2 regions of the Idiomarina sp. Sol25 genome follow, and region 2 is predicted to be linked to the other one. Evidence: riboswitches for the same ligand, from Rfam matches in the RefSeq annotation. Region 2 holds a riboswitch; the other holds the start of a gene.
The links. Region 2 has a riboswitch for thiamine pyrophosphate ahead of Q5L94_RS06350 (TonB-dependent receptor). Riboswitches for the same ligand answer to the same signal wherever they lie in the genome.

Region 1 (16,329 bases), on a different contig from region 2:
TTCGCTTAATGCCAATATCGGTGACTTGGTTAAAAAGGGCGAGGTACTTGCTGTAGTAGAAAACGTCAGTACAGGTACCAAGTTTAATGTGGTCAGTCCGATTAGTGGCCAGGTTTCTGAACGTTTTACCAATGTTGGTGAATTGGTTGATCAGCAACCTTTATTTCAGGTAATTAATACCGCTTCAGTTTGGGTAGAGTTGTCGGCGTTTCCCGAAAACGTGGAAGCAATGCAGGAAGGTCAAAGCGCCGAGTTATACGACTTGCACCACCATAAAACGGTAAGCGGTACAGTATCTTACATTGCACCTCAGATGACCGGCGGGCACATAGCCCGGGCACGCGTGGTATTGCCCAATAAGTCAGGACATTGGCGCCCGGGAATGCACGTTAAAGCGGATGTCACAACCGACACCTTTACTGCCGATATCGCGGTTGAGTCCGATGCCATTCAGACCTTGAACGGAGAAACCGTAGTTTTTATCCGCAACGGCAACCGGTTTGAAGCCAGTGAGATTAAAACAGGGCGCAAATCGGGTGACTACGTCGAGGTTCTTTCGGGGCTTCAGCCAGGCGCAGAGTATGTCATTGGCAACAGTTATTTGATTAAGGCTGACATTCTCAAACAGGGTGCAGGGCACAGCCACTAGGGGGACTATCATGATTGATGCACTCATTCGCTTTGCGGTTGAACGCCGCTGGTTAGTGGTGGCTGCGACCTTTTTGATTGCGGCTGTTGGTGTGTATAGCACCATGAAGCTGCCAATTGACGCGGTGCCGGACATTACCAATGTACAGGTACAGGTAAATACCGAAGCATCGGGTTACTCACCGCTGGAAACAGAACAACGTATCACTTACCCGGTAGAAACGGCTATGGCGGGTATTCCGAAGCTGGATTATACCCGCTCAATTTCTCGTTATGGCTTGTCTCAGGTGACGGTGGTATTTGAAGAAGGCACTGACATTTACTGGGCCCGGCAACAAATCAGCGAGCGGTTGCAGCAGGTTAGGGGGGAGCTGCCGCAAGGCGTTGAACCTGCAATGGGACCCATAGCCTCCGGTTTGGGCGAAATCTTTAATTACGTTGTCAGAGCAAAACCCGGGGCAACCGACGCAGAGGGTAACCCTTACACTGCGGAAACCCTGCGCACCATACAGGACTGGATCATTAAACCGCAGTTGGTAAAAGTGCCTGGGGTTACCGAAATAAACAGTGTTGGCGGCTATGAAAAGCAATACCAGGTTGCACCTCAACCGGGGCGTATGCTGGCTTACAAAGTGACCATGAAGGACTTACTCAAAGCTCTGGACTTGAACAACCGAAACGCCGGCGCCGGATATATAGAAAAGAACGGGGAACAGTGGCTGGTGCGCTCGCCGGGTCAGCTAAAGTCTCTGGAAGACATTGGCAATGTGGTGGTATCAAAGCGGGACGATGCGCCGGTTCGGGTGCGCCATGTCGCTGAAGTCAAACTGGGTGAACAGCTGCGCACCGGTGCAGCTACATCTAATCAGGAAGAAGTGGTTCTGGGCACCGCCATGATGCTGATTGGTGAGAACAGTCGCATAGTGGCACAAGCGGTGTCTGAAAAGCTGGAACAAGTGCAACAAAGCTTACCAGAAGGCGTGGTTGCTGAGCCTATTTATAATCGTACTACCTTAGTGGATAAAACCATTGCCACGGTTGAGAAGAACCTTTTCGAAGGCGCGGTTTTGGTTATTGTGGTTCTGTTTATCTTGCTCGGCAATATACGGGCTGCCTTGATCACCGCATGCGTTATTCCACTTAGTATGCTGTTTGCTATTACCGGAATGGTCACGAATAAAGTGTCCGGCAACTTGATGAGTCTGGGCGCGATAGACTTTGGCATTATTGTCGATGGGGCCGTTATTGTAGTGGAAAATGCTCTGCGACGACTGGGTAATGCGCAACAGCGGTTAGGAAGAGTGTTAAGAACTCAGGAACGTCTGGTTGAGGTCATGAAAAGTACGCGTGAGGTATTCAACCCGGCGGTATTCGGTGTCCTCATTATTATGTTGGTGTACCTGCCCATATTCGCGCTAAGCGGTGTGGAAGGAAAAATGTTCCATCCTATGGCTTTCACCGTAGTTGCAGCGCTGCTGGGTGCCTTGATTTTCTCGGTCACTTTTGTTCCTGCCGCTGTCGCTATCTTTGTCCGTGGCAATATTAAGCACGGCGAGAACAAAGTGATGCGGGGCGCTCGTAAAGCATATCAACCGGTATTAAGAGGTGCGCTAAAACTTCCGGTGTTCGTTATTGCTATCGGCTTCGGCTTGTTCGCTGTTTCTTTGTTTCAGGCCAGCCGTATGGGCACGGAGTTTTTACCACAACTGGATGAAGGCGACATTGCCATGCATGCCTTGCGAATTCCGGGTACGGGCTTGCAGCAGTCGGTCGATATGCAGAAAGACGTAGAAGCCGTGGTTGCTGACTTTGCCGAAGTGAAGCGGGTATTCTCGAAAATTGGTACACCGGATGTCGCAACGGACCCGATGCCACCGAGCGTGGCTGATACCTTTATTATGCTGAAGGAACGCAAAGACTGGCCCAACCCGGATAAAAGCAAAGAGCAACTGGTCAGTGAAATTCGTAAGGCGGTACAAGAGTTGCCCGGTAACAAGTACGAATTTACCCAGCCGATAGAAATGCGGTTTAACGAGTTGATTGCCGGCGTGCGGGCTGATCTTGGCGTACGTATATACGGCGACGACCTTGAACAACTCAAACAATTGGGTGACTCAGCAGCGGCTATTATCAGAGAGGTTTCGGGGGCTTCCGGCGTGCGCGTTGAGCAAATGACCGGCTTACCTATCTTGTCCGTTGAGCCTAAGCGAGACCATTTGGCGTTGCTGGGGCTTACGGTCGCTGATGTACAAAGTACACTGCAGAGCGCTGTAGGCGGCATTCAGGCCGGGGTTATTTATGAAGGCGACAAACGTTTCAAATTATTGGTTCGGCTGGACAATGACTGGCGGCAGAACATTGAAAAATTGAAACAGCTGCCGGTGGATGTGCCTGCGGCAAATAACCCAGAGCTACAGTATGTGCCGTTAGGTGAAGTAGCTAAATTGACCCTGGCTAATGGGCCTAACCAAATTAACCGGGAAAGTGGTAAACGGAATGTCATTGTCAGTGCCAACGTTACTGACCGCGACTTGGGCTCATTCGTTAATGCGGTTCAAGAGAGTTTAAACACAAACCTGGATATGCCCACGGGCTACTGGATTGACTATGGCGGCACTTTTGAACAGTTGCAGTCAGCTTCACAGCGCTTAAGCCTGGTGGTTCCTTTGACGCTGCTGCTTATTTTAGGTCTGCTGTATAGTGCCTTCGGTTCTTTAAGCAGCGCATTGATCATCTTTACCGGCGTGCCCTTGGCATTAACTGGCGGAATTTTCGCTTTGTCATTGCGAGGGATGCCTCTGTCTATTTCTGCGGCGGTCGGTTTTATTGCTTTGTCCGGCGTCGCGGTGTTAAACGGGGTTGTTATGCTGTCTTTTATCCGGCAATTACTCCGGGATGGCTTACAGCTAAAAGACGCTGTATTTGAGGGCGCGCAACAACGTCTTCGACCGGTGTTAATGACGGCTCTTGTCGCGAGCTTGGGCTTTGTTCCTATGGCGTTTAATACCGGTACAGGAGCGGAAGTTCAACGGCCTCTGGCCACCGTTGTTATTGGTGGTATTATTTCATCAACGCTTCTGACATTGGTCGTCTTACCCGCGTTGTTTTATTTGGTAAATCGATTTAAACAGGCGAAAATGTAATTTTATTAATGCCTCCGAATAAGCGCGTTCATTTTGAGCGCGCTTTTTTATTGATTCACTCTTAACAAGTTAGTTTGGTTTTATTAACATGATTAAAACAATAAGTTCCGATTATTAAGGAAATACCATGAACTCAGGCGCGAAGGCATTAGCTGCTAGCGAAACTAAATTCGACCGCAAAGCCTTTACCATTTTATTTTCCGTTCTAAGTTTACTTTTTGGTGTGGGGCTAGGGTTGGCAATAAGTCTGGTTGAGTTTACCGGCAATTCTGAAATGTACTCTCAACTTGCTTTTAGTCTGATACCCGCAGCTGTTATTTGGACATATGTTCTTTTTCATTATCTAAAACGGTTTGATGATTAAGCTTCCATAATTAAAAACGGATTGGAAAGGGGCGGTAATGGAAGGTAGAAAGGAATACGCTAAGTATGCTGGGTTTCGGGTTCGCTTTGCAGCGATGTTCATTGACGTTGTTATCCTGGTGATTTTGTTTTCAATACCCGTTGGATTTATCTACGGTCAGGAGTACTGGCAAGGTGAAAAGCTGATATACGGCTTCTGGGACGTACTGATTAACTACGTTATACCGGCCATACTGACTATCTTTTTCTGGATTAAGTTCTTAGGAACACCCGGTAAAATGATATTGAACTTACGGGTAGTGGATGAGCATACCGGAGGAAGCCTGAGTATAGGGAAAGCCATCGGCCGTTATTTTGCTTACATTCCCTCGGCGCTACCTATATTTTTAGGCTTTTTCTGGATAATATTCAGTGACAAAAAACAGGCATGGCACGATATATTAGCTGGTACCGTAGTGATTCGCAGCGAATCTAAAGGGCCTTTTGAGTTTAGCGATAAAGAAGCTCATCTCGATTAGGGGACTCTAACTTTAGGACAGGACTCTGAATAGTGAACAAGATCTTAATTTTTATATTGTGTATCTGTTTTCTAATAGGAGGAGTGATTCATCTTTACGATAATATCGCTTTTGGTGTTCTTCCTTATAATTTTGCTCCGCTCTGGATGAATGTATACTGGACATTACTTGGCGTTCTCGATTTGTTAATTGTTTACTTGCTGATTTATCGATTGCGCACTGGATTAACGCTAGGTCTTCTGGTGATGCTTTCGGATGTTGTTATCAATTCTTATGCTTATTACATTTTAGCGATTTTCACTGAGGCTTATGCGTTGCAACTGCAGTCACTGTTTTTGGGTTTTACGATAGCGGCATCAATCGCACTTTGGAAAAGGAAAGTTTGAATGTCTTTTGAAGCAAAAAAGCAGGCCGCAATGGTCGAACTTGAAAACTCCAAAATTTGGAGGCCTAACTATGAACCACCATTCTTATTGTTTATGTGGTGGTTAGGCAAAGAAACAAGGCCGCCGCATTATAATAGCTTTATGCGTAATGCTCTGAGTTTAGGTTCTTTTTTTGCTGTTGGCTGGGGCTTAATTATGTGGCTACTTGTCTGGAACTCTACCGGGCTTTCAGCATTAGCTGCTATTGGCGCGCCGCTATTGGCTGGCTTATCATTTGGTCTTATTTTGGCTTGTTACTACAGCTTTAGCGCAAAGCGAAGCAAATTATCCGGTTGGGAAGAACTGCCCGAAACAGAAGAATGCACTGAGCAATATTCCTGACTTAACCTATCGCTGGATAGGTTTTAGCTGGCGCGATACTAGCAAAAGTGCTTTGCTGGAGACAGGTGGCGTGCTTTTTATTTGTTGTTAGAGCCGTCTTTCGGTATACTACTTTCCCGTCTGAATGCAATCCCAAATTTGACCTGACCAACTAGGTATCACATGGCGACAAACTATATTTTCGTAACCGGCGGAGTTGTATCCTCGCTGGGTAAAGGCATTGCTGCAGCCTCCCTGGCGGCAATTCTTGAAGCACGGGGCCTTAACGTAACTATCATGAAGCTGGACCCCTACATTAACGTAGATCCGGGTACCATGAGTCCAATTCAGCACGGTGAAGTTTTTGTCACCGTAGACGGAGCTGAAACCGATCTTGACCTTGGTCACTACGAGCGCTTTATCCGCACCCGTATGACCAGCAGCAACAACTTTACCACCGGCCGTGTCTATGAAGACATTATACGCCGTGAGCGTAAAGGTGAGTTTTTAGGAGCGACCATTCAGGTCATTCCTCATATTACCAACGAAATTAAGCGTCGTGTTATTGAAGGCAGTAAAGGCTTCGACATTGCCATTATTGAAATTGGCGGCACGGTGGGTGACATTGAGTCACAACCTTTCCTTGAAGCCATTCGTCAATTGGGCACGGAAATTGGTCGTGACCACACCTTATTTATGCACCTGACCCTAGTGCCATTCTTAGGCGCTGCGGGTGAGGTGAAAACTAAGCCAACACAGCACTCAGTGAAAGAGCTGCGTTCTATTGGTATTCAACCCGATATATTGATATGCCGTTCAGATCGTTCATTACCGGCAACTGAGCGCTCGAAAATTGCGTTGTTTACCAACGTAGAAGAGCGCGCGGTTATTGGTCTGCGCGACGTCGACAGTATTTACAAAATACCTTCTATGTTGAAGGCTCAGAGCCTGGACGATATAGTAACCAAGCGTTTCCGTCTGGACTGTCCTGAAGCCGACTTGCATGAGTGGGAAGAGGTTCTCTATCAGGAGTCGAATCCGAACGGTGAAGTCACAGTTGGTTTTGTCGGTAAATACGTTGAACTTCCGGACGCTTACAAGTCAGTTAACGAAGCCTTGGCGCACGCTGGTCTTAAGAATCGTTTAACGGTGAACATTCGTTACATAGACTCGCAAGATTTAGAAACCAAAGGCACCTCAAAGCTCGAAGACGTGGACGCTATTCTGGTTCCCGGTGGCTTCGGTGGTCGTGGTATTGAAGGCAAATTAATTGCAGCGAAATACGCTCGTGAAAACAATGTTCCGTATTTGGGCATTTGTTTAGGTATGCAAGTCGCAATGATTGAATTCGCTCGTAATGTGGCCGGTTTAGCTGGCGCTAACAGCACGGAATTTGATGAAAATTGTAGTGATCCGGTAGTGGGGCTTATCACCGAATGGATGGACGCCAGCGGCCAGAAAGAATTGCGTGATAAGCATTCTGATCTGGGTGGCACCATGCGCCTTGGCTCACAAGAATGTCATTTAGAAAAGGGCTCTAAAGCGCTGAAAATGTACGGTAAAGAGACCATTGAAGAACGCCACCGTCATCGTTACGAAGTGAACAACCATTATGTAGAGGCACTGGAGAAAGCTGGTTTAAAAATTACCGGTTACTCGCATGACAAACAGTTGGTCGAGATTCTGGAAAACCCGAAACATCGCTGGTTTGTGGCAGTACAGTTCCACCCGGAATTTACTTCAACGCCGCGTGACGGGCACCCGTTATTTAAAGGCTTTATAGAAGCTGCTGGTGAATTTCATAAAGAGCGTTTGGGTTAATAACCCGGCTAATGATTAAGCATTAAACAGGATTTAAGCATGAGTAAGATTGTTAAAGTTGTTGGTCGTGAAATTATGGATTCCCGTGGTAACCCGACGGTTGAAGCCGACGTTTACCTGGAGTCTGGCCACATGGGCCGTGCTGCAGCACCAAGTGGCGCATCAACCGGTTCACGTGAAGCTCTGGAGTTACGCGACGGTGATAAATCGCGTTACTTAGGTAAAGGTGTTGAAACGGCGGTTGCCAATATTAATGGTGCTATTGCTGAAAGCTTAAATGGTATTGATGCGATTAACCAGGAAGCTGTCGACAACATTATGCTAAAGCTCGACGGTACCGATAATAAAGAAAAGCTGGGTGCTAACGCCATTCTGGCTGTGTCTCTGGCGGTGGCGAAAGCGACGGCTTTGAGTAAAGGCATCGAGCTTTACGAACACATTGCTAACCTGAATAACACCAGCGGTAAATACAGCATGCCACTGCCAATGATGAACATCTTAAACGGCGGTGAACATGCAGATAACAACGTGGATATTCAGGAGTTCATGATCCAGCCGGTCGGCGCTGAAAGCTTCAAAGAAGGCCTGCGCATGGGCGCTGAAGTATTCCATGCTCTGAAAAAGGTTCTGCAGAAGCGTGGCTTAAGCACCGCGGTTGGTGACGAAGGTGGTTTTGCACCAAACTTGGCGTCGAACGAAGAAGCTTTGCAGGTGATTGTTGAAGCGGTGGAAAACGCAGGCTACAAAATGGGCAGCGACATTACGCTGGCTTTGGATTGCGCAGCATCTGAATTCTACCGTGATGGTAAATACGAATTGTCTGGTGAAGGGAAATCGTTTACCGCCGAAGAGTTTGCTGACTATCTGGCAGAGCTTTGCGACCGTTACCCCATTATTTCTATCGAAGACGGCCTGGACGAAAGCGACTGGGATGGCTGGAAAGTCTTAACTGAAAAGCTGGGCAGCAAAGTTCAGTTGGTTGGCGATGACCTGTTTGTGACCAATACACGTATTCTGAAAGAGGGCATCGACAAGTCGATTGCCAATTCAATTTTGATTAAATTTAATCAGATTGGTAGCCTGACAGAAACCTTAGCAGCCATCGCGATGGCGCGTGAAGCAGGTTACTCGGCGGTTATTTCTCACCGTTCGGGTGAAACCGAAGACGCTACTATTGCGGATTTGGCAGTAGGCACCGCAGCGGGTCAGATTAAAACCGGCTCACTGTGTCGCTCTGACCGGGTTGCTAAGTACAACCAATTATTGCGTATAGAGGGCGATTTGAATGGCCAAGCGCCTTACCGCGGACGACAGGAAGTCAACGCTGGCTAACCAACAGGCGGACATTTTTCAGCCGCTGGCACAGCAGGGCGATTTTGCCGAGCTGTGCTCAGCGCTGTATGAACGCGAATTACCGCAACTGGCACAAGTTAATGATATGCCGGTTGCGGCTTTGCAACGCCGTTTAGCGAGTCTTCCGCACTATATTCGTCACGCTGCGCATGGTTGTCTCAATGCAGTGCAGTATTCGCCGTTAAAGCTGGATGTTCAGAACGCCAGCTGGCAAGCTCCTCAGCCAACAAAAGTTCCTTCAGCCGGTATATCTGCCGAAGCGCAGAGCCAATGGTTTGCTAAACATGCCGCTTTGGGTCTGGTGGTTCCGGTTCGTTATCAAACTCCTGAATTTACGACCATTATGCTGGACAGTATCGATCGCGTTGATCAGGAGAAAAATCGCCTGCATCTCAACTACCGTGGTTGGTTTGATTTTACCGGACAGGGTGAACACAGCCAGGACGCCTTACTGAAACCCAACAAACGCATTATGACCGCGGCCAGCTGTGGGCATCAGTGGAATCATAAAGGGCGCATTAACCCACGCACCTTAACGCTGCGTGAGTTGTTACTGGTGGCTACTCTGGACTGGAAAAAGTTTCAGGTGGCATTGCGGATAGCTCGTTAAGCCAGTCCTGCCATACCGGTTGTAATCCTTTCGCTTTTATTGCCTGCGCCACCTCACTTACTGGCCTGTTGTCGTCTATCGAAAACTGCTCGAGCTCTTGCTGCTCGTTGGCGTAACCGCCGGGCTGAGTTTTTGATTCCGCACTAACCGAAGTCACACCTAAACGGAATAACCCATCACGAAGCGCTTGTTGTTCGCGCGTGGAAAGGCTGAGTTCTACATCCGGGAACCGCAATCGGTACGCGCAAATTAATTGAACCAGTTGTTTATCAGAAATTGTCTTTGCGTTATCGACACCTCCGGCACAGGGACGCAGCCGTGGAAATGACAGCGAGTAGCGACTGCGCCAGTAACGTCGCCGCAGATAATCCAGATGCAGAGCGGTAAAGGTGCTGTCGACACGCCAGTCCTCCAGTCCAATCAATGAGCCCAGGCCAATTTTATCGATACCGGATTCGCCCAGGCGGTCGGGTGTTTCAAGCCGCCAGCGGAAATCACGTTTTTTCCCTTTTAAGTGGTGTTTAGCATACGTAGCGGCCTGATAAGTTTCCTGATACACCATAACCGCGTCCAGACCCAGCGTTCGTAATTCAGCGTACTCATGGGTAGCCAATGGTTGTACTTCAAACATGACATAGCTGAAATAGGGCTTGATAATAGGCAGCGCCTGACGGAAATAATCAATACCTACCTTGGTTTCATGCTCGCCAGTCACTATCAGCAGGGTGTCAAAACCTTTGGCTTTTATGGCCTGACATTCCTGCTCGATTTCAGCTGGCGACAGGGTTTTGCGTTTTAAGCGGTTACTCATAGAAAAGCCGCAGTAGCTGCAATCGTTTGCACACAGGTTCGATAAATACAGCGGGATAAACAGGTGCAGGGTATTACCAAAGCGTTGCCGGGTCAGTTGCTGCGAGCGCTCTGCCATAAGGGGCAGATAAGGTTCTGCCGCCGGCGACAGTAACGCCATGAAATCACCGGTACTGAGATGTTGCTTGCTTAAAGCGGTTTCAACGTCAGCCGCATTTTTGCTGTAAAGCTGCAGGCGGGTATCATCCCAGCTGGTTTGCTCCCAGACAGTGTAAAAGCTCATAACGACTCCAGAAATTCCGTTAAAGGACTGGACGCTGTGGCTTTTAACGAAACATTCTGACTTAAGCCTGCTTCAAAGGCCTGGCGCCCGACAATAACGGCATCGCGAAAGGCTTTTGACATAGCGATAGGGTCATTCGCAGTAGCTATCGCGGTATTGACCAATACGGCGTCTGCTCCCATTTCCATGGCTTCCACGGCGTGGCTTGGCGCACCAATGCCGGCATCGACAATGACCGGTACCGATGCCTGTTCAATGATAATCCGCAGAAAATCCCGTGTTAACAGGCCCTGGTTTGAGCCTATGGGGGCGCCTAACGGCATAACCGCCGCGCAGCCAACTTCCTCTAAGCGTTTGCACAATACCGGATCAGCACCGCAGTAGGGCAATACTGTAAAACCCTCTTTAACCAAAGCTTCAGCGGCTTTTAGGGTTTCTATCGGGTCCGGTAGCAAATAGTTGGGGTCGGGGTGTATTTCCAGTTTAAGCCAATGGGTACCTAAAGCTTCACGGGCAAGGCGGGCGGCAAAAATCGCGTCCTGTGCGGTTTTTGCACCGGAGGTATTGGGTAGTAGCTGTAAACCTAAATTTTGTATAGGCGTGACAATGTCGTCAGTGGGGCGTTCGAGTTCAACGCGCTTTAACGCCAGCGTCACTAACTCGCTACCGGATGCAGCCAGAGACTTCTGCATAATGTCCGCGCTGCTGTATTTGCCCGAACCTATAAGTAAGCGGGAATGAAAATCACAATCGGCTATTCTCAGCATGGTTAACCTCCGGCAACGGCCTGAACAAGGGTGATGGTATCGTTGTCTTTAAGCTCAGTCTGTTGCCATTGCTCGCGATGTATAATCTGTCCGTTCATGGCGACGGCAACGGCCGAGGTATCAATATTCTGAGCAGATAATAGCTGCGATAAATTGGTTTTTTCAGTGATATCAAGATGTTTGTCATTAACTTGAATGCGCATTTTTACCTCCGCATACAGGGCACGAAGCGGCCTGTGGTAAAGAGAGTTGTTGCCAGTTTTGCGATAAGCCGTTGAAGGTGTGCAGGTAACCCCAGTTAAGCTCATGCCCGGTAAAATAATTAATTGCCTGCAGTGCCTGACTAGCCCCCATAATGCCGACAACAGGGCCTGCAATGCCGGCATTACTGCAGTTCAGAGGTTCAGTAACATCGTCGGGATAGAGGCACTGATAACAGCCGTGTGGTTGCTCCGGGTTAAGCGCAATGAGTTGTCCATTAAAAGCTCGTGCAGCTGCAGAAATTAGCGGGGTGTTCAGTCGGTAGCAACTTTGATTGATAAGGTATCGGGTCTCACGATTGTCGGTGCAGTCGAGGACTAAATCGGCTTGCTCGACGAGCACGTCCAGGTTTCTTTCAGAGGCTTTTTCTTCAAGCGCTGTTATACGAATGTCCGGGTTTAACCGCGACAAAGAATGACCAGCCTGCCGCGCCTTGGGCAAACCAATATCATCGCTGGAATAGAGTGTTTGGCGCTGTAGGTTGCTGAGACTAATGGTGTCATGATCGACCAGTGTGATTTGCCCAACGCCCGATGACGCCAGATACTGACTCGCTGGGCAACCCAGACCACCCAAACCAATAATTAAAACATGGCTTTTGAGCAAACGCTGTTGTCCAACTTCGCCTATTTCTTTCATCAGAAGGTTACTGCTGTAGCGCAGAAGTTGCTCGTTATTTAGCATGAGCGACCTCCATTTTTGGCGTAGTCTCAACTTCAGCGTCCATTTCTCTCTGTAGCCGACGAACAGCCTGCTCGACGTCGCTTGCAGCAGTAATCGCGCTAACAACCGCTATGCCGTTAACGCCGGTAGCTTTCACGGCAGCTACGCGTTCTAAAGAAATGCCACCAATAGCAACTGTCGGTATAGTCGTTGGCGCTAATAACGCTGCATAACGGTGTAATCGCTGCAGCCCTTGCGGTTTAGAGGGCATAGCCTTGGTCTGAGTTGGAAAGATATGACCTAACGCGATGTAAGAGGGCTTATAAGCTTGGGCTATCAATAACTCGGTGTAGCTGTGAGTGGAAATGCCCAGTCGTAAACCTGCTTGCTGAATAGCGTGAAGGTTAGCTTCAGTTAAATCATCCTGACCTAAATGCACGCCATAAGCGTTGTGTTCAATAGCGAGTTGCCAGTGGTCATTAATGAACAGCTGTGCTGAATATTGCTTCGCCAGCTGAATACTTCTTTTAATAGCGGTTTCTAGCTGCGGGTCATCTACATCTTTAATACGCAGTTGCAGTGTCTTGATGCCCAGTTTTAAGAGCTTTTCTATCCACTCATAAGAATCTACTACGGGATAGAGTCCTGGGTGTTGGTTTAACCTCGGGAATTCCCCATAGATATCGGGCAACTCGGGCGTTTCAATTTTTGGAAAATATTCAATTTTCTGTGGCCAGTGTGTATGAGCCACCGGACCGGGTCCGCGGCCTATACCTTTGGCTTGAAGTAAGCCTTGATGCACATAGGCATTAGCTACCGTAATGGCATCCTCAAATGGATAATCATGCGCTAATACCGCCGCAATAGCAGAAGACAAAGTACAACCTGTTCCGTGGCTGTGTTTTGTTTTCAACTTTTGCTGAATGTATTGAGTATGCTCTTCGGGGGTTAGGTAATGATCAGATATTTTCCCTGCATTACGAAAGTCAGTACCAGTGATAAGACTCTGAGTTAGTCCAGCATGAAAAAGTTGTTTTGCAGCGCGACACATTGAACTCTTATCGTTAACACTCAAGCCACTCAACCAACTGAGCTCTTCCAAATTCGGGGTAATAATATCAACCAGCGGGAATAACTCCTCGCAGTGTTCTGGTTTGAGTTCAGACAACTGATCCTGCTGAGTGCTGACCACCACTGGATCCCAGACCACGAAAGGCCGGGGAAGGGTATCAGGCCACTGTTTTAGAAAGTCAGCCACAGCCCGCAACTGTTGAACATTACTGAGCAAACCAATTTTTATCGCGGCAGGGGCCATATCCTGTTGCAGGCATTCCAGCTGCTGACGAATGGCGTCAGCAGCTAATGGGAACAATCCATTGGTTTCAACAGAGTTCTGAGCGGTCACTGTGGTTATGACACTGCAACCATGTACATTCAGACTGCGAAATGTGTGCAAGTCCGCCTGAATGCCTGCGCCACCGCCGCTGTCAGAGCCAGCGACAGTCCATACGACAGGTACCGACATTATTCTGCTCCTGCGGTCGCCGCATCTTTTACTTTTACATCAATGCGAGTGTCCGGATTGTATTGACGCACCTCATGAGAAATTTTCATGGAGCAGAACTTAGGACCGCACATAGAGCAGAACTGCGCAGTTTTGTTCGAATCCTGAGGCAGTGTTTCATCGTGATAGCTGCGAGCGGTAACCGGGTCCAACGCCAAGTTAAATTGATCCTCCCAGCGGAATTCGAAGCGGGCTTTTGACATAGCGTCATCCCGGGCCTGAGCGCCTGGGTGCCCTTTGGCTAAATCGGCTGCATGAGCCGCTATTTTGTAGGCGATCATCCCTTGTTTGACATCTTCCTTGTTGGGAAGACCTAAGTGCTCTTTCGGGGTAACATAGCAGAGCATGGCACAACCAAAAGCGCCAATCATGGCAGCACCAATACCCGAGGTAATGTGGTCGTAACCGGGGGCTATATCGGTGGTTAGTGGCCCTAAGGTATAAAACGGCGCGCCGTGGCAGTATTTTAACTGCTCATCCATGTTCTCCTGAATTTTATGCATAGGCACATGGCCGGGGCCTTCTATCATCACCTGCACATCGTATTTCCAGGCAATTTGAGTCAGTTTGCCAAGTACTCTCAGTTCGGCGAACTGAGCTTCGTCGTTAGCATCTGCTATGGAACCGGGGCGCAAGCCGTCACCTAAAGACAGTGATATGTCATATTTCGCACAAATTTTGCAGATGTCCCGGAAGTGTTGGTAAAGGAAGCTTTCCTGCTGATGCGCCATACACCATTTCGCCATAATCGAACCGCCACGGGAGACAATGCCGGTCACTCGTTTTGCGGTTAGCTTAATGAAGTCGTGCAGTACGCCGGCGTGAATCGTAAAATAGTCTACCCCTTGCTCAGCCTGTTCCAGCAGCACGTCTTTAAATACGGGCCAGCTCAGATCCTCAGCAATTCCATTGACGCGCTCTAATGCCTGGTAGATAGGCACCGTACCAATGGGGACCGGGCTATTTCGTAAGATCCATTCCCGGGTTTGGTGAATATTACGCCCGGTAGACAAGTCCATAACGGTATCAGCGCCCCAGCGCGTGGCCCATACCAGCTTTTCAACTTCTTCTTCAATAGACGAACTGACTGAGGAGTTACCAATGTTGGCGTTCACTTTGACTAAAAAGTTGCGGCCAATAATCATCGGTTCAGATTCGGGATGGTGGGTATTAACGGGAATAATCGCGCGTCCACTGGCGACTTCGTCGCGCACGAATTCCGGCGTTATGGGGTTTTCAAGGTGCTCTCTCCCCATATTCTCACGCAGTGCTATGAACTCCATTTCGGGCGTAACGATGCCGCGCCGGGCGTAGGCCAGTTGAGTAATACCGTGATTGTCTTCTTGGTTCTCGCTATGACGTTGCTTGATCCAGTTTTCACGAATTTTTCTCAAACCCTCGTTCACGTCAATTGCAGCTTCCGGGTCGCCGTAAACGCTGGAAGTATCATACACATCCACCGGATCGTTCGGTGGTAACTTCACACCCGGCGTGGGTTGGTGCAAAGTTTCGCTTAAATGAATGCGGCGAAAGGGTACCTGGATGTCTTTGTTACTGCCTGAAAGAAATTCACGGCTGGAATTAGGGTAATAATGCCCGGATAACGACGATAAAAAGGATTCAGCCTGTTGGCGGTTTAAACGGTTATTCGATGGTGCAGTCGACATAGCATTCTCTCATTTTGTTGATGTTAGAGATGCTTGTCAGGAGTGTTGAAAGGAACACCAGCGCAGAAACGACGGTTGTGTCATGCTGATGCTCTCTTGTTCCCTTCGCAGGTATTAGCCTGATCAGGTTCAACGGATCCCGCAATTGCGGTCTCAGCCGGTTACTTAATCAAGAAAGTAACCGGCACTCCGACAAGATTCTTTTTTAGTGGAACAAAATCTTAGAACGAATGCAACCGTCGTTAATCGTTAACCAGTTTGGCGACAACTTTAGCTGGCTTACCCATCGGCTGGCTTAAACCTTCTATACGCTCAACAATAAGTCCTTGCTTATCGAGAATAGTGATCAAATTGCTGTGATCAAAATCACCGTCCGGACGCTGGCGATACCTCACGCCAAGTACTGTAGCTAAGGTTCTGATATCCTGCTCCGAACCGTTCAGAAACAGCCAGCTGTCGTTGTTAAGCTTGTATTGCTTGACGTAGTCAGCTAGCGCTTCGGGTGTATCGCGAGCGGTGTCAAAACTCACCATAACGAGCTTAACTTGCTGTTTAGTGTCTTCGTCCAGCTTGCTGTATAAGCGTTTTACATCATGGACCAAGACTGGGCAGGCGGTGGTGCAACTGCCATAAATCATGGAAAGAATAACCGGCTGGCCTTCAAGTTCTGAAAGCTTGAGTTCGCTATTCTTATGCGTGCTCCAGGTCGCATCTACCTGGTATACCGACTCGGAGTGAGAGACCTCTGCTGCGTTCATTGCTGTATGATTGCTGTGGTCGTTAGCTGTCTGATTCTTGTGCATATCGTGATGCGAATGATCCTGCGCAAGAGACTGGGCAGCAAAGATCAAAGAGGCCAGGGCGGTCAATTTTAGCAATTTATTCATGATCGTTCTCCAGGTCGTATGCGCAACGAAAACCCATAGTGCTGGTTGCACTTTGCGGGGCGTAATCACTGCGCGACTGATAACGGAAAAATGTGGCGTAATTGGCGTTACTAAAACTCGACATAAAGCGCGCTCCGTCGCCACAAGAACCGGAGAGCAAATCGACGTCATCGCCGTTGGTTAGTAATAATTGATAGTCGTCTACCCATTCGTTGACACGGTCGT
Region 2 (16,329 bases):
GTATGGATACTTCAAGTTCACGATCAACCGCGAACACCTGTTCATAGCGCCAACGTTTTAATACATAATCTTCAGTCTTTGTGCGCAACCATAACGTTTGGTTGGACTGCCCTGAAGCCAGCTCCTGTATTTCGCGGGGCCGACGAATCACCCCGCTTCACTCGCAGATTTCAGCGAAATGTCATGACGCCAACGCCACATGGCATAAATTACCAGTATCAGATAAACCACAAACAGCAAGGCAGTGGCAACAAAGCCTTTGCTGGCGTATAAATAAACGTAAACACTGTCTATAACCAGCCAGTACCACCAGGTTTCATACGCTTTTTTGGTAACCAGCCAGGTGGCCAGCAAACTGAATACAGTGGTGTAAGTATCGAGCCATACCGCGTCTGCGTCGGTATAAGTCGAAAGTAAATAAGCAATAGCTGCAGCCAGAGGAACCAGCCACGCCCATTGCAGCAGGTGCCAGCGAAGCGGGTATTTGGCGCCATCAGGACTCTCTTTTGCAGCGCTTTGCTGACGCTGCCATTGCCACCAGCCATAGCCGGCTAACGCAATGTAGATTGTTTGCAGCAAAGACTCCATATACAACTTACCTTGCCAGAACAAGACAGCGTAAATAGTACAGCTAACCGCCGCCGCAGCCCAGCACCACTGGCGCTGATGCGCCGCCAGCACTAAATATCCCAAAGCCATGACTAAAGCCGTCAGCTCCCAAGGGGAGCTGACCATCAACTGCTCAAGCCAGGACTCGAGCAAAGATTCAGACATTATCCGGCCTCAGGTCTTTATTAATAAACTTACAAACCAGAACATTTGAAGGGACATTCTGAAAAAGCAGCTCCATTTCGTCACTCAGAATCCGCATAACATCCTGCATTTCACCAAAAATTTGCGTACTCATGGTATTGGTCAGCACCGTTAGTTCTGAATGCTGATTCAAACGCGAAATGAAGTCTGTAATCGTATCCAGATAATTTTCAGCCAGTGGATACAGTGACATTTCTACTGAGATTTGCATACTTATCCCCTTTAAAACGATTTACTCACAGTGATACCAAAACGACGTGGCTCACCGTATTGAACGTAAGTTTCTTCATTTTCATAACCAGTTCGGGGGTCGTTGGCAAAGTAAAAACCTCGAACCTCGTAGTCTTCATCCGTTAAATTACGCCCCCACACGCTAAAGTGCCAATCCTGGTAATGATAGTTCAGCGCAAGGTGCAGCACTGCCATGCTGTCCGCTTTCTGGTTATGCGAGTCGGAGAAGTAGAACTCGTCTTTCGCATCGGCCTGAATCACCCACTGGAAGTTTTCGCCCAACCAGCCCTCGAAGCCAATATTCAACTGGTAATTAGGCGCTTGCGCTTGCTCCCGCCCGGTCATATCGGTGCCATCTTCAGTGACAAAGCCTTCAATTTCGGTTTGTAACCAACTGGCCGAAGCAAAAATCGCCAACCAGTCCGTAAACTGATTACGAATTTCCGCTTCCAGACCATAGCCTGTGCCTTCAGCGGCGTTCTCAATATAACCAACGAAAGACTTATTGCGATTAACCCAACTCTTTAACTGAACGTCGTCTCGCCAGTGATAGAATGCACTTACTCTCGATGTTAGCAGTCCATCTGCACTCCGCCCTTTTACACCAAACTCGGTACTCCAGAGGACTTCAGGAGAATAGGTTGAGCGGTCTAATAAATAATTTTCTACTTCTTCCAGCTCCTGATCTTTGGCCTTACCTAAAGCTTCGCCGTTAACGCCGCCAGCTTTGTAACCGCGTGCGAGTGTCGCGTACAGATAACTGTCGTTAGACGCCTGGTAACGAACACTGAAATTACCTCCCACCATGGTATCTTCAGGCTCCGCAGTAATACCACGACTGTCGAGGTAGTCGTTGTCATAACGCTCTACCCGCAAGCCAGTGATGGTACTAACGCGGTCACTCCAATGCTGAGTCAACTCACCGTAGATAGCCGCATTTTTACTGTCATAGTCGCTGTTGAAAATACTTGGCTGGCCTAAATCCCAGTTAAAATAGTCGCGCGTCAGTTGTACCGACTTATCGTAATAGTACAAACCTAAAACCCATTCGCTATCAACACCAAACAGATTTTCGGGTTCGTCGGATACCCAGCGAACTTCCGCGGTTTTGTCGTCACGGTCGCGGAGGTACGCGTCAAAAGCCGAGTATTCCCAGCCCGGTGCGATACCTTTATAAGTCCAGTCTTCGTCGTAAGCGTAGCCGGTGTCTGCATCCAGGTAGTTAACAGACATTTCCAGACGGCTATTGTCAAAACCCAGGTAACTGAGCTGCAGGCGCAACGCCTGACTTTCTAAACGATCATAACCCGGCTCGTCGGACAAAGTTTCGCGAGTATTGTCGAGACTAAACGCATCGTAGCCATTGTCGACATCGTTATAATGCAGAACCGTTTGCAGCAGCCAGTCTTTACTGAGCTCGGTATCCAATTTGAAGCGCGCAGTCAGTTCATCTCGCTGTTCCGTGTCGTCGCGTTCAAGGTAGGTGTTTTCAATGTAGCCGTCTTGCTGAAACTGACTGACCGAGAAACGCGCATTACCTAATGCCCCTAGGCTACCGCCCATAGCCAGGCCGCCCATCGCTTCGGAATAGTTGCCTGCTGATAACTGAAACTGGCCATTAAAATCGCTGCTCGGTGCGGTGCTGTCCAGAAGCAATAAACCCGCCATAGCGTTTACACCAAAGCGTCCACTTTGCGGACCGCGAAAAACTTCCACCTGATTAATATCAAACAAAGACGCAGCACTGCCTAAACCACTGTAGTCAATACCATCTATTAGCAAGCCCACAGAAGGAGTGACCGGATCAACAAACTGAGAGCGTTCGCCAATACCACGAATTTGAATAAAGCGAGCGGTAGAAGTACCACCAGAAAAATTCACGTTCGCAAAGCTGTTCAGCGTGTCTTGTAAATGCTGCGAGTGACGCTGTTGCATCGCATCTTCATCAATAATTGAAACACTACTGGTGGTTTCGTTTAAGGTGCGGCGATGAAAGTCACCACTCACTTCAATAATCTCGATGTCTTTTGTATCTTGTGTGTCTTCTGCTGCAAAGGCAAAAGCGGGAACGCTGGATAACGCAGCGGCGATGCTGGCTGCTAAATATGAATTGATTATTTTCATGGATCATTTCCTCAAAACAACAGAGTCAGAAACGATCCGGTAAGGCTGTAATTAGACGGGTTTTCTACCATCCCTACGCCAGTATTAACCGGATCAGGTTTTAAGGGTTCGCTAATGCATCTCAGCCGTTGCCGGCACCCCTTGGTAAAGCGGCGTCAGTATAACGCAGCTTGTTAGTTAAACAAATTTACTTTCAGTGCAATTAAATAAAGGACAGAGCGTCGCCGTAAAGGTTTTCTAACGGTACGTCTTTAGCGACAAAATCGTCGCGAATAACGCGTATCATTTCAAAGCGGCCAGCCATATAAATTTCACATTCAGGCAGACTTTGCTCACGAGCCATAACCGCGTGATGCACCAAACCTATAGAATAAGCCCAGTTATTATCCGCGTCTTCGACGACCGGGTGGTAATCAAAGTGCTCGTACTGGCCTGCTAAGCGTTCCAGTTCGTCATGCAAATACAGATCGCTTAAGCTTTTTGCACCCCAGTAAAGTGTCAGAGGCCGCTCTGGCGACAAACGTAAATGTTGCTGCAAGATAGAATAGGTGTAAGAGAAACCGGTGCCACCAGCAATTAACACTGCCGGCTTAGTGTTTTCCTGACGGTAAAAAGCCACACCATCTGGCGCGTCAATTTCTAATTCCCCATCGGCACGCACTTTATCCAAGACTTCCATTGCATAGCTGTTGTCCGGCGTGGCGCCTATATGAAGTAACCACTCACTTTTTATGGACGGGCACGACGCAATACTAAAAGGCCGCTTATCGCGTTCGCCCATCATCACCATAAGGTACTGGCCTGCTTTAAACTCAACCGGTTGCGGCAGTTGCAAACGCACTTCCCACACAGCATCGGCCAACTGGCGCGAAATTTCAGCTTTACAGGTCATTTGTTGACTCATTCACGACTCCATAATGTTCAGTTCGTCCCACAGCTCGTCAACACGCTGTTTTACCTCGTCGCTCATGACTATTGGCTCGCCCCACTCACGGTCGGTTTCACCCGGCCATTTATTGGTGGCGTCCATTCCCATCTTCGAGCCCAGTCCCGAAACCGGTGAAGCGAAATCGAGATAATCTATAGGCGTATTTTCGACCAGGGTCGTATCGCGTGCCGGATCCATCCGGGTTGTCATAGCCCAGATAACATCTTTCCAGTCACGCGCATTCACGTCGTCGTCGCACACAATTACGAATTTGGTGTACATAAACTGACGTAAGAAAGACCAGACACCCATCATCACGCGCTTCGCATGACCCGGGTACTGCTTCTTCATAGTGACTACGGCCAAACGGTACGAACAGCCTTCCGGTGGCAAATAAAAATCGACAATTTCAGGGAATTGTTTTTGCAGTAACGGAATAAACACTTCATTTAAAGCAACGCCCAGCACGGCAGGTTCGTCCGGTGGACGTCCGGTATAGGTGCTGTGGTAAATCGGATCTTTACGATGGGTAACATGAGTCACGGTAAACACCGGAAACTCATCCACTTCGTTGTAGTAGCCGGTATGATCGCCATAAGGGCCTTCCGGCGCCATTTCGCCCGGCTCTATGTAACCTTCCAGAATAATTTCAGCGTGCGCCGGTACTTGTAAATCATTACTGAGGCACTGTGTTACTTCGGTTTTGCTGTCGCGCAACAATCCGGCAAAGGCGTATTCCGACAAGCTATCGGGCACCGGTGTTACCGCGCCCAAAATAGTTGCAGGATCAGCACCCAAAGCAACTGACACCGGGAACTTTTCGCCCGGATGCTGCTGGCACCAATCCTGGAAATCCAGTGCGCCACCGCGATGCGACAACCAGCGCATAATGAGCTTATTCGGACCCAAGAGTTGCTGGCGATAAATACCTAAGTTCTGGCGTTCTTTATGCGGACCACGAGTGACCGTAAGCCCCCAGGTAACCAACGGTGCAACGTCGCCCGGCCAGCAATGCTGAATCGGCAACTTTGTTAAGTCAACATCATCGCCGCTCATAACCACTTGCTGACATGGCGCCTTTTTAATGCTTTTTGGCGACATGCTCAGCACTTTTTTGTACTTAGGCAGTAAATTCAACGCGTCGCGAAAGCCTTTAGGAGGCTCCGGCTCTTTTAAAAAGGCCAGCAATTTCCCCACATCCCGTAAGGCGGTCACCGACTCCTGACCCATACCTAAAGCCACCCGGTCTGGGGTGCCGAATAAATTAGCTAAAACCGGCATATCATGGCCTTTCACGTTTTCAAACAATAAGGCCGGACCTTGTGCTTTTAACGTACGGTCTGATATTTCAGTAATTTCGAGGTAGGGGTCTATTTCTTGTTGGATGCGTTTCAGTTCACCGCGCTCCTCGAGGAGCGCGATGAAATCACGCAGATCTTGATATTTCATACGCCACTTAACTGTTGCGTTGACGTTTCATCGATTCGAAGAATTCGTCATTGGTTTTGGTCATCTGCAAACGGTCAATCAAAAATTCCATGGCCTCAACTTCGCCCATGGGATGCATGATTTTACGCAGGATCCACATTTTTTGCAGCTCGTCCGGCGTGGTCAGCAACTCTTCACGACGCGTACCTGAACGGTTGAAATCAATTGCAGGGAACACACGGCGTTCGGCCAACTTACGGTTCAGGTGCAGCTCCATGTTGCCGGTACCTTTAAACTCTTCGTAGATGACTTCATCCATTTTCGAGCCGGTATCAATAAGCGCGGTTGCAATAATGGTTAAACTACCACCTTCTTCTACATTACGCGCAGCACCAAAGAAACGCTTAGGTTTGTGCAATGCGTTGGCATCCACACCACCGGTTAAGACTTTTCCGGAGCTTGGAATAACGGTGTTATAAGCACGGGCTAAACGAGTAATGGAGTCGAGCAAAATCACCACGTCTTTCTTATGCTCAACCAGACGTTTGGCTTTTTCGATAACCATTTCCGCTACCTGAACGTGGCGGCTGGCTGGTTCATCAAAGGTGGAAGCAACGACTTCACCATGCACCAGACGGTGCATTTCGGTGACTTCTTCCGGACGCTCATCAATCAATAGTACAATCAGTTCTGCATCGGGATGATTCGCTGCAATAGAAGTCGCTATATTCTGCAGCAATAAGGTTTTACCCGCTTTAGGTGGCGCGACAATAAGACCACGTTGACCTTTACCAATTGGCGCTGATAAATCCAGTACTCGTGCAGTGATATCTTCTTTGCTGCCATTACCGCGCTCTAAATGAAAACGCTCTTCCGCGTGTAGCGGCGTTAAGTTTTCAAATAAGATTTTATTGCGGGAGTTTTCAGGCTTGTCGAAGTTCACTTCACGAATTTTCAGCAGGGCAAAATAACGTTCGCTGTCTTTCGGTGGGCGAATTTTCCCGCCAATTGTGTCACCCGTACGCAGGTTAAAGCGACGAATCTGACTTGGCGAGACGTAGATATCGTCTGGTCCAGCCAGGTAGGACGAGTCGGCTGAACGCAAGAAGCCAAAGCCATCCTGCAAAATTTCCAGCACACCGCCGCCGTGAATGTCTTCACCACTTTTAGCATGCGCTTTTAAAATAGCGAAAATGATGTCTTGCTTGCGCAAGCGGGCCATATTTTCAAGACCCATTGAGTCCGCGAGCTGAACTAGCTCGTTTACGGGTTTATCTTTAAGTTCTGTTAGATTCATAGGAGGGTTTTCGAGTTATCGATTGAACACAAAGCCTTTTTTAATTTGACTCTAGAAAGTAAAACAATTGGAACTTTCGGAATTCGCGAAGTGCGAAACCAGAAACAGACGTTTCATTTAAAAACAGGCTAACCGGTGGAGTTGGTGAACCCGAATGAACAGTTAATGAGCAGAAGTTATCACCAAAAAAGCGATTCGTCCAGTTTTCTCAACAAAAACGGCGCTTAACACGCCGTTTTTTGACAATCATTAAATGTGCTGGTCTAAAAACTCAGTCAGTTGAGCACGTGATAATGCGCCCACTTTCGTTCCGACAACTTCGCCGCCTTTAAACAACAGTAACGTTGGAATGCCACGAATATTGTATTTAGGTGGGGTTTGTTCATTGTGGTCGACGTTCAGCTTACCAATAACTAATTTATCAGCGTACTCGCTGGCAATGTCATCAAGAATAGGTGCTACCATTTTACATGGCCCACACCACTCAGCCCAAAAGTCGACTAATACGGGTTTATCGGAATTTATGACATCAGCATCAAAACTGTCATCACTTAGCTGAACTATTACGTCACTCATGGTACTCTCCGCTACTTTCTTCGCGTGGAAATATTAGAATAGTATTATTTCTGTTTTTGAATACAAGCGCAAACTGATATGCTTATAACTTATGACTAAAAAACATCTTACAGAAACTCGCTTTGCTGATTTGGCGCTTCACCCCAAAATCCAGCAAGCAATATCCAGTGCCGGATTTGAGTATTGTACTCCAATTCAGGCGTTAAGTCTGCCCGTTGCTCTGTCTAACCGCGATGTTGCTGGTCAGGCTCAGACAGGTACAGGCAAAACCTTGGCATTTCTGCTGGCTACTTTCAACCGCTTAATGCAGAACGAATCGTCCGAAAAAACCGAATCGGGCCCACGCGCACTGATTATGGCACCGACTCGGGAACTCGCTATTCAAATAGCGCACGATGCTAATGCCCTTATTGAGCATTGCGGCTTGAAAATGGGCGTGATTTACGGCGGCGAAGGCTACGAAGGTCAAAAAGAACAACTAGCGGCACAACCAGACATACTGGTCGGTACCACTGGTCGCCTTATCGACTTTTATAAGCAGGGTCTATTCAGTCTTAAAGACATTGAAGTTGTGGTGCTGGACGAAGCCGACCGCATGTTCGATCTTGGCTTTATTGATGACATTCGCTATTTATTGCAAAAAATGCCGGATCCATCCAAGCGGCTGAATCTGCTGTTCTCTGCAACATTGTCTTATCGTGTGCAGGAACTGGCTTACGAGCATATGAATGCACCGACTAAACTCGAAGTGGAGCCGTTACAAAAAACGGCGACAAGGGTAACTGAAGAACTGTTTTATCCTTCTAAGCCAGAAAAGTTTCCGCTATTACTTACGCTGATTGAGGAAGACTGGCCGGATAAAGCCATTGTTTTCGCCAACACCAAGCACGGTTGCGAAAAGGTACATGGCTGGTTAGTCGCAAACGAACACCGCGCAGGTCTGTTAACTGGCGATGTTCCGCAGAAAAAGCGCTTACGCATTCTGGAAGACTTCGCCGAAGGAAAGCTCGACTTTCTAGTCGCTACCGATGTCGCCGCACGTGGCCTGCATATTCCTGAAGTGACTCATGTGTATAACTTCGACTTACCGGATGACTGCGAAGATTATGTTCACCGTATAGGCCGCACAGGTCGTGCAGGAGAGAGTGGCGCCGCAATAAGCCTGGCGTGTGAAGAGTACGTATACAATTTACCGGCTATTGAAGACTACATTGGTCACACCATTCCGGTCACCAAATACGATGGCGATGCTCTGCTGTCTGATTTGCGACGTCCACGTCCAATTCAGCGCCGTCGTCGCCATAACTCAGGCGGAGGAGGCAAGGGCAAACCTCGCGGCCGTCGCTCAGGGCCTCCGCGCAACGCGTCGTAATATGCCAGCCAAAAAGCGCAAACTTGCTGCCATCGACATGGGATCCAACAGTTTCCACCTGTTGATGGCAGAAGTTTCAATGACGGGCTTCTTTCCTAAGCCCCGGATTCTTTCCCAGCGTAAACAGAAAGTTCGTCTAGCCGACGGCTTGGGCGACAATGACAGCATAGACGACGCTGCCATTTCCCGTGGCATAGATTGTCTTACTCTGTTTGCCAAAGAGCTGAAACGCTTCCAGCCCTTTGCAGTAAAAGCGGTAGCAACTGCAGCGCTGCGCAAAGCCAGTAATCAGAAAGAACTTCTTGCGCGCTTTGAGTCGACATTAGGCTTCCCTATTGAAGTTATTACCGGCGAGCGTGAAGCTGAATTCATTTATGCGGGAGTTTGTAGTGCGTCGCAATGCCGGGATAACGTTCTGGTTATTGATATTGGCGGTGCAAGTACAGAGGTTGTCGCCGGTAATGGAACCCAGGCTAATGTGCTTAACAGTCTGGATATGGGCTGTGTGGTGTTTCAAAACCGTTTCTTTAAAGATGGACAAATTACCCCGGATAACGTAGAGCTAGCTATTCAGGCCGCTACGAAGCTTATTACGCTCTACGCCGCTGATTATAAGCAACATGGTTGGCTGCGGGTTCTTGGCGCATCAGGTACTTTTCGTGCACTTACCGAAATAGCGGCGGCGGAAAAACAGCCAGGGCTTAGTCAAAGCTGGTTAAGTGAACTGATTCAGCGTTGTATCCGGCAGGGGCAAATTGAGCGTCTGAATTTTGCCGGATTACGTGATGACCGCCGCGCTGTTCTAATGGGCGGAATCACCATACTTTTGGCTGTGCTGAAGGTACTTAGTGTGAGCGATTTTGAAGTGACTTCCGGCGCGTTACGCGAGGGTTTACTCGCGCAACTTGCCAATGAAATTACGGCTTAGCGTTTATTCGTTGTAAGACGTTCAGCTACCGATTTTGCAAAATACGTTAAAATACCGTCAGCACCGGCTCGTTTGAAACCCAGCAAACTTTCTTCAATAACGTCCTGACCCAGCCAGCCATTTTTAATGGCAGCCTGGAGCATGGCGTATTCACCACTGACCTGGTACGCAAAAGTCGGCACGCCAAAAGTGTCTTTTGCACGGCGTACAATGTCCAAATAAGGCATGCCCGGCTTCACCATCACCATGTCAGCGCCTTCCTGTATATCCAGTCCAATTTCCTGCAGGGCTTCGTCTGAATTAGCCGGGTCCATCTGATAGGTCTTTTTGTCAGCCCCTTTCAGGTTTCCGGCAGAGCCGACCGCGTCGCGGAATGGGCCGTAAAACGCGCTGGCATATTTAGCCGAATACGCCATAATTTGAGTGTTGATAAAGCCTTCAGCTTCCAGTGCTGAACGAATAGCGCCAATGCGCCCGTCCATCATGTCCGACGGAGCTACAACATCTACTCCGGCTCGCGCGTGAGACACTGCCTGCTTTACCAAAACCTCAGTGGTAACGTCATTGATCACGTAACCGCTGCCATCAAGAATGCCGTCTTGCCCGTGAGTTGTAAAAGGATCCAAAGCCACATCGGTCATTACGCCTAGCTCCGGAAACTTGGCTTTTATGGCTTTGACCGCACGCTGAGCCAGACCGTTCTCATCATAAGCCGCTTCAGCCATCTCCGACTTAGCTGAAGCAGGCGTTACCGGGAATAAAGCAACCATAGGAATACCGAATTCAACCAACTGAGCGCATTCTTGCAACAACAGATCGATACTCACACGGTCAACGCCAGGCATTGAACTGACCTGCTCACGCTGGTTCTCACCTTCGAGAACAAACATAGGGTAAATTAAATCGTCCACGCTCAACTGGTTTTCTGCCACCAGCCGCCGGCTAAAATCGTGGCGGCGTAAACGTCTTAGGCGTCTGCCCGGAAAAGCACCTTGATTTGTCATTCTTCACTCCTGATGGGTTACTGCACCGCTAATCTGTCGCGGCCTTTATGTTTGGCGGCATATAGCGCATCGTCTGCGGCTTTAAAAATTTCATCCACATTATCAAAAATACGCACGCTGGTGGAGATCACACCAATACTCAGCGTGATCTTAAGCAAGCCGGCATCGGTTTTAAACTCGGTATTACGAACCTTTTCCAGCAACTGACTGGCAAAAGTTTCCGCCTCCTGAAGGTCGGTTTCCGGCAAGATAATGGCAAACTCTTCACCACCATAACGACAGACAATATCCCCGGCTCGCTTAGCGTGTTGCTGCATTAATTTTGCCAGCTGTTGCAAAATCTGGTCTCCAGCAAGGTGACCATAGGTATCGTTCACGGGTTTAAAGTGGTCGACGTCAATCATTAATAACGCAAGCGGTAACTCGCGCCGCAGTGTGCGCCGCAGCTCACGTTCCAGGTGCTGCTGAAAATAACGGCGGTTATGCAAGCCAGTCAAAGGATCTTCGATGCTCTTCTGCTCCAGTTCAGTATTAACGTCCTGAAGTTCGCGTAACGCAATTTGTAGCTCAAAAGTGCGTTCATCGACACTCTCTTCCAGCTCGCGGTTATGACGTTGCTCAGCCTGTAGGCGCTCTTTACGTTGTTCGCTGTAGCGTACGGCCAGAACCCAGGAGAGCAGCAAAATTTCAATGCCTGACCCTATCATGATGGCATGACGCTGAATAAACATGCTGTCGATAATTCCAAGATAACCCAACGAGTTAGCGACCACAGAAATTAGCAAACTGCACCAGGCAAGAGTGAAGATACGCGCATATAAAAAGCCCTTACGCCAAAGATACACGCCAACCAGCAGCAAAAATAGACAACCAGGAATAGCCAGGCTCAGCAGGATGTGAATACTGACCCGATAACTGGCAAAAATAGCAATTAATAGGCTGACGGCTGAGAGGAAGGCCATCACCATTAGCCCGCGACCCCAGGTGTATCGGTAACGTTTTAGTTCGAGGAGCTGATAAGCAAAAAAGGCAGCGGTTAGAAAGGTGAGACTGCCAAATATTGGAATTCCTTTATCCTGTAAATACAGGGAGTTAGGCCATAAGTAATGAAAGCCAAGCCCCTCTAATGACAACATCAAGCCGGCAAAAAATAGCGTGTAAAGCGAATACACACCAAATTCAGGCTCGCGCGACGCAATAAAACCGAAAAGGTTATAAACCGCCATACAAAGCAGTACACCAAAGTAAATTCCTTCGGCAATACGACGGTTCATTTGCGTCTCAAAAAAATCAGCTTCGGTACGTACAGCGATAGGCAGGCGCATTGAGCTTTGCGTATTAGTTTTAATATAAATTTCACCGCCGATGTCGGTGGGTAAAGGAACCGCAAATTCTGACGTTGGTATTGGACGCTCATTGAACGGCAAAGTGTCACCCATCCGATAAGTTCTTACCCCCTCCGGGCTCATGATATAAACGGTCAGTTCATCGAGCAAAGGGTAGGCAATATGCAAAATACGGTCATAAGGTTTAGCATCGAGTTTAAAACGAAACCAATATTCATCACTGGTGTAACCAAAGGATGCCCGGTCTGTATCGAGTTTGCGCCAATCAGTTGAAGGTAAGTTTTTTGCGGTTTCTAAGTCCAGATTTTGCTGGCTGTTAGTGTATTCAATTGCCAGCTCTGACTGGCTTTCGGGAAGTATTTGCGCCACAGCAGCGGATGCAGAAAAAAGCAGAGCCACGAGAACCAAAAATAGCCACTGCAATGCACTTACTCCGGAAGCTTTAGTCACTGTTCTCTCCCAGCCCGAAAAACCGTTCCGTATTCGCATAGGTCAGCTCGGCTAAATGCTGTACCGACACCTCAAGATAGTTGGCCAGAGCCTCCCCAACTACCGGCAAAAGCGCAGGCTCATTCATTTTAGGTCGCGGCTTCAGCCCCCGCGGTAATAAAAACGGCGCATCCGTTTCAAGTACCAGCCTGTTCAGAGGCAGGTAAGGCAAAGCTGACACCAGTTCTTGGTTACGTCGCTCATCACACACCCAGCCGGTAATGCCAAACCAATGGCCTCGCTCAGCATAACGGTTCAGCGCTTCGGCGCCACCGGTAAAGCAGTGAGTTAAGCAGGGCGTTGAGTCATCACAATACTGGTTTAACAGCTCTATTTGGCGGTCAATTGCATCGCGTTCGTGCAAATACAGTGGAAGATTTAACTCATTAGCCAGCTCAATTTGAGCAACGAATACCTTTTCCTGTGCATCGCGGGGAGAAAAATTCCGGTTAAAATCCAGACCGCATTCACCAATAGCGACAACACAGGGCTGTCCGGCCAATTCCCGTAACTGTTTTTTGTAATTCGCTGACACCTCGCCGGCGTCGTGAGGGTGAATACCCACGGTCATCAGCAACTTGTCAGGAAACTGCTGGCACAATTTAACGGCTTGCTCCGCCTCTTCAATAGAGGTTGATATAATCAACTGCTTTTGCACATTAGCCTGCTCGGCACGAGCCATCACTCCGTCCAGATCGCTCAACAACCGTTTGTTGGTTAAATTGACACCGGCATCAAACCACATCGTCGTCTTCCTGTTGGGTGGGTGTATACCAACGGCTAACTTGTAAACCTAACTCAAACAACAACCACATAGGTATTGCCAGTAACGTTTGGGAAATAACATCGGGAGGGGTTAGCAACATACCAATAGCGAACGCACCAACAATAATATAAGGCCGTTTTTTTGCCAATGATTCGCGGGTGCAGGTGCCGGTCCAGATCAGCAGCATAATGGCAACCGGCGTTTCAAAGGCAATACCAAAGGCAACGAAAATCGCCAGAATAAAGTCCAGATAGCGGGAAATGTCGGTAGCAACAGTGACCCCCTCCGGCGCAGCACTACTGAAAAATGCCATGGCAAGAGGCAGAACCACAAAATAGGCAAAGGCAATACCGGCATAAAACAACAACGTGCTGGTAGCCAGCAGCGGAATGACCAGGCGCTTCTCGCGACCATACAAGCCCGGTGCGATAAAACCCCATATTTGCCACAGTAAATAGGGAACGCTAAGCGCCAGCGCCACAACCAGCGTTAACTTAAAAGGGGTGAAAAAAGGTGCGGCAACGTCTGTGGCGATCATTTGCGAGCCCACCGGCATGTTCATCAGTAGCGGCTGGGCGACAAAATGGTAAATGTCATTGGCAAAGTAAGCGAGCGCTGCGAACACAACCAGAATAACCAACACCGAGCGTAATAGCCGGTTTCTGAGCTCCAGCAAGTGATTTAATAAAGGGGAGTCACTCATTACCTTTACCCACATCGGTTCCGGTTTTTTCTTTGGGTTTCGAATCTGGCTTAGAATAGGGTCGCTGAACCTCTTCTGCCGCACTTCTTAATTCGACTAGCGAGCGTTGCAGTTCCGGACTTAAATTTTCAAGGTCCTGACTCTCGGCTTGTTTCAAATGTTCGTGCAGCTCTTTAATCCGCAATTCGTGGTCAAGCTCGTTTTGTACTTTTTGAGAATACTGTTTAATACTCGACAGGGTTCTCTGAAAGCCGCGAATAGCCGAAGGCAGGCGCTCGGGACCAAGCACCAGCAGACCGACTATCGCAATAAGTAATAACTCCCAGAAACCAATATCGAACATTTAAGATTTCCCGGATTTGTCCGAATTCGATTTATTGTCATGTTCTTCTTTGTGCTGCAAAGAGTCGTCTTTCTCTTTGCTGTCATCTTCGTCGCCCATAGACTTTTTAAAGCCTTTTACCGCATTACCTAAGTCTGAACCCAGGCCACGCAGACGCTTGGTGCCAAACAGCAATACAACAATGACCAACAAGATGAGTAACTGCCAAGGTGATACACCCATGTTATTTCCTACCGTTTAAGTTAAACAAATTCACTATTCTTTGTTTTCGGACGAGTCCGCCAGGCCATAAGGCCCAAAAGAACCGTGACAATACCCGCTCCAATAGTCACGTCTGAAAGCTCAGTCTGATTCCAGAGCAATGTCGTACAAATTAAGCCGCTGCCCGTTAACACTGTCCAGAAAAGCGACGTCGATGCTTGTCTTTGAGTTAGCAATTGCTGCTTACGTAACTCTCGCTCGCGCTCATCAATATTATGTTGTTGGCGAAGGTTTTCATACAGCATCATTGGCATTTCCGGCAATTTTTCCGCCCAGTACGGCGCGTTTTCTTTTACCGACCGCACAATTGCACGCCAACCTAACTGCTCCTTCATCCAGCGCTCAAGGAAAGGTTTGGCCGTTTTCCATAAGTCCAGTTCCGGGTACAACTGACGCCCCAAACCTTCAATGTACAAAAGGGTTTTCTGTAGCAAAACCAACTGCGGCTGTACTTCCATCTCGAAGCGTCGAGCTGTATTGAATAAGTTAACCAACACATGTCCGAACGAGATATCCGCTAACGGTTTCTCAAAAATAGGTTCACAAACCGTTCTTATGGCCGACTCAAACTCTTCAATATTGGTGTGTTTGGGTACCCAGCCTGAATCAACGTGTAGTTCTGCCACTTTTCGGTAATCGCGGTTAAAAAATGCCAAAAAGTTTTCAGCTAAATAACGTTTGTCGTCGCGGTTTAAAGTTCCGACAATACCAAAATCAATACCGATGTAGCGCGGGTTCAATGGATCATCTTTCGCCACAAAAATGTTGCCAGGGTGCATGTCGGCATGAAAAAAGCTGTCGCGGAACACTTGAGTGAAAAAGACTTCAACACCCCGCTCTGCCAGTTTTTTCATATCTACGCCGCGGGCTTTCAGTGTAGCAATATCGCTCACCGGAATGCCGTCAATACGCTCCATGACCATCACGTTGTGGCGACTGTAGTCACTGTAAACCACCGGAATATAAAGCAAGTCTGAGTTTTCAAAGTTGCGTTTGAGCTGTATCGCGTTCCCGGCTTCGCGCATTAAGTCCAGCTCATCCAGCAAGGTTTTGCGGTACTCTTTCACTACTTCTTTAGGCTTTAAGCGCCGCCCGTCCGGCAAATGGTGCGCAGCTACCGACGCCAGGGTTTCCATCAACTGCAGGTCGGCGTTAATCGTTTCACGAATATCCGGACGAATAACTTTTATGACAATATCCGTTAGCTCACCGTCTCTGGTTTTCAGTTTCCCAGTGTGCACCTGAGCAATTGACGCCGAGGCTAAAGGCGTTGTGTCAAAATCTGTGAAACAGTCGTTAATGCTCTGCAAACCTAAGGACTTTTCGATAATACGCTGTGCGGCATGACCGTCGAAAGGAGGCACTTTGTCCTGCAGGCGTGCCAGCTCAATTGCAATATCAGGCGGTAATAAGTCGCGGCGGGTTGAGAGCATTTGGCCGAACTTGACCCAGACCGGGCCAAGCTCTTCCAGTGCCAGTCTTAAACGCACACCGGCAGGTTTGTCTTTATGCTTATTGGGTAACCAGAAAAAAGCATGGCGGCCTAAACGAATCGTCCAGGGCAACCAACGCGCAGGGATGAGATCATCTAGCCCGTAACTCAGTAGTGTTTTGGTAATTTTGTAAAAGCGACGCGTCCGCATCATTAACCCTTCTTATCACGACACTGGCGTTCAAGGCGCTCGATTTGAGCCCGCAGCTGTTGTAAATCGGTTTTAAA

Region 1: another riboswitch for thiamine pyrophosphate. It lies ahead of thiC (phosphomethylpyrimidine synthase ThiC); the one in region 2 lies ahead of Q5L94_RS06350 (TonB-dependent receptor).

The regions. Positions count from the first base shown of each region.
Region 1 covers NZ_JAUPEW010000001.1:304,599-320,927, forward strand. The annotation lists gene Q5L94_RS01460 (efflux RND transporter periplasmic adaptor subunit) at 1-649, shown strand, start outside; gene Q5L94_RS01465 (CusA/CzcA family heavy metal efflux RND transporter) at 660-3,791, shown strand; gene Q5L94_RS01470 (hypothetical protein) at 3,919-4,155, shown strand; gene Q5L94_RS01475 (RDD family protein) at 4,193-4,672, shown strand; gene Q5L94_RS01480 (hypothetical protein) at 4,705-5,058, shown strand; gene Q5L94_RS01485 (DUF6404 family protein) at 5,059-5,439, shown strand; gene Q5L94_RS01490 (CTP synthase) at 5,602-7,239, shown strand; gene eno (phosphopyruvate hydratase) at 7,279-8,571, shown strand; gene Q5L94_RS01500 (hypothetical protein) at 8,525-9,202, shown strand; gene thiH (2-iminoacetate synthase ThiH) at 9,153-10,295, opposite strand; gene Q5L94_RS01510 (thiazole synthase) at 10,292-11,062, opposite strand; gene thiS (sulfur carrier protein ThiS) at 11,065-11,265, opposite strand; gene Q5L94_RS01520 (HesA/MoeB/ThiF family protein) at 11,249-12,007, opposite strand; gene thiE (thiamine phosphate synthase) at 11,997-13,511, opposite strand; gene thiC (phosphomethylpyrimidine synthase ThiC) at 13,511-15,217, opposite strand; TPP riboswitch at 15,301-15,419, opposite strand; gene Q5L94_RS01535 (SCO family protein) at 15,460-16,104, opposite strand; gene Q5L94_RS01540 (formylglycine-generating enzyme family protein) at 16,097-16,329, opposite strand, start outside.
Region 2 covers NZ_JAUPEW010000003.1:87,023-103,351, forward strand. The annotation lists gene Q5L94_RS06335 (phosphotransferase) at 1-151, opposite strand, end outside; gene pnuC (nicotinamide riboside transporter PnuC) at 148-774, opposite strand; gene Q5L94_RS06345 (YkoF family thiamine/hydroxymethylpyrimidine-binding protein) at 767-1,024, opposite strand; gene Q5L94_RS06350 (TonB-dependent receptor) at 1,036-3,168, opposite strand; TPP riboswitch at 3,222-3,320, opposite strand; gene fre (NAD(P)H-flavin reductase) at 3,371-4,072, opposite strand; gene ubiD (4-hydroxy-3-polyprenylbenzoate decarboxylase) at 4,073-5,545, opposite strand; gene rho (transcription termination factor Rho) at 5,553-6,821, opposite strand; gene trxA (thioredoxin TrxA) at 7,071-7,397, opposite strand; gene rhlB (ATP-dependent RNA helicase RhlB) at 7,489-8,769, shown strand; gene Q5L94_RS06380 (Ppx/GppA family phosphatase) at 8,771-9,697, shown strand; gene hemB (porphobilinogen synthase) at 9,694-10,701, opposite strand; gene Q5L94_RS06390 (diguanylate cyclase) at 10,719-12,497, opposite strand; gene Q5L94_RS06395 (TatD family hydrolase) at 12,490-13,281, opposite strand; gene tatC (twin-arginine translocase subunit TatC) at 13,271-14,005, opposite strand; gene tatB (Sec-independent protein translocase protein TatB) at 13,998-14,348, opposite strand; gene tatA (twin-arginine translocase TatA/TatE family subunit) at 14,349-14,570, opposite strand; gene ubiB (ubiquinone biosynthesis regulatory protein kinase UbiB) at 14,591-16,252, opposite strand; gene Q5L94_RS06420 (SCP2 domain-containing protein) at 16,255-16,329, opposite strand, start outside.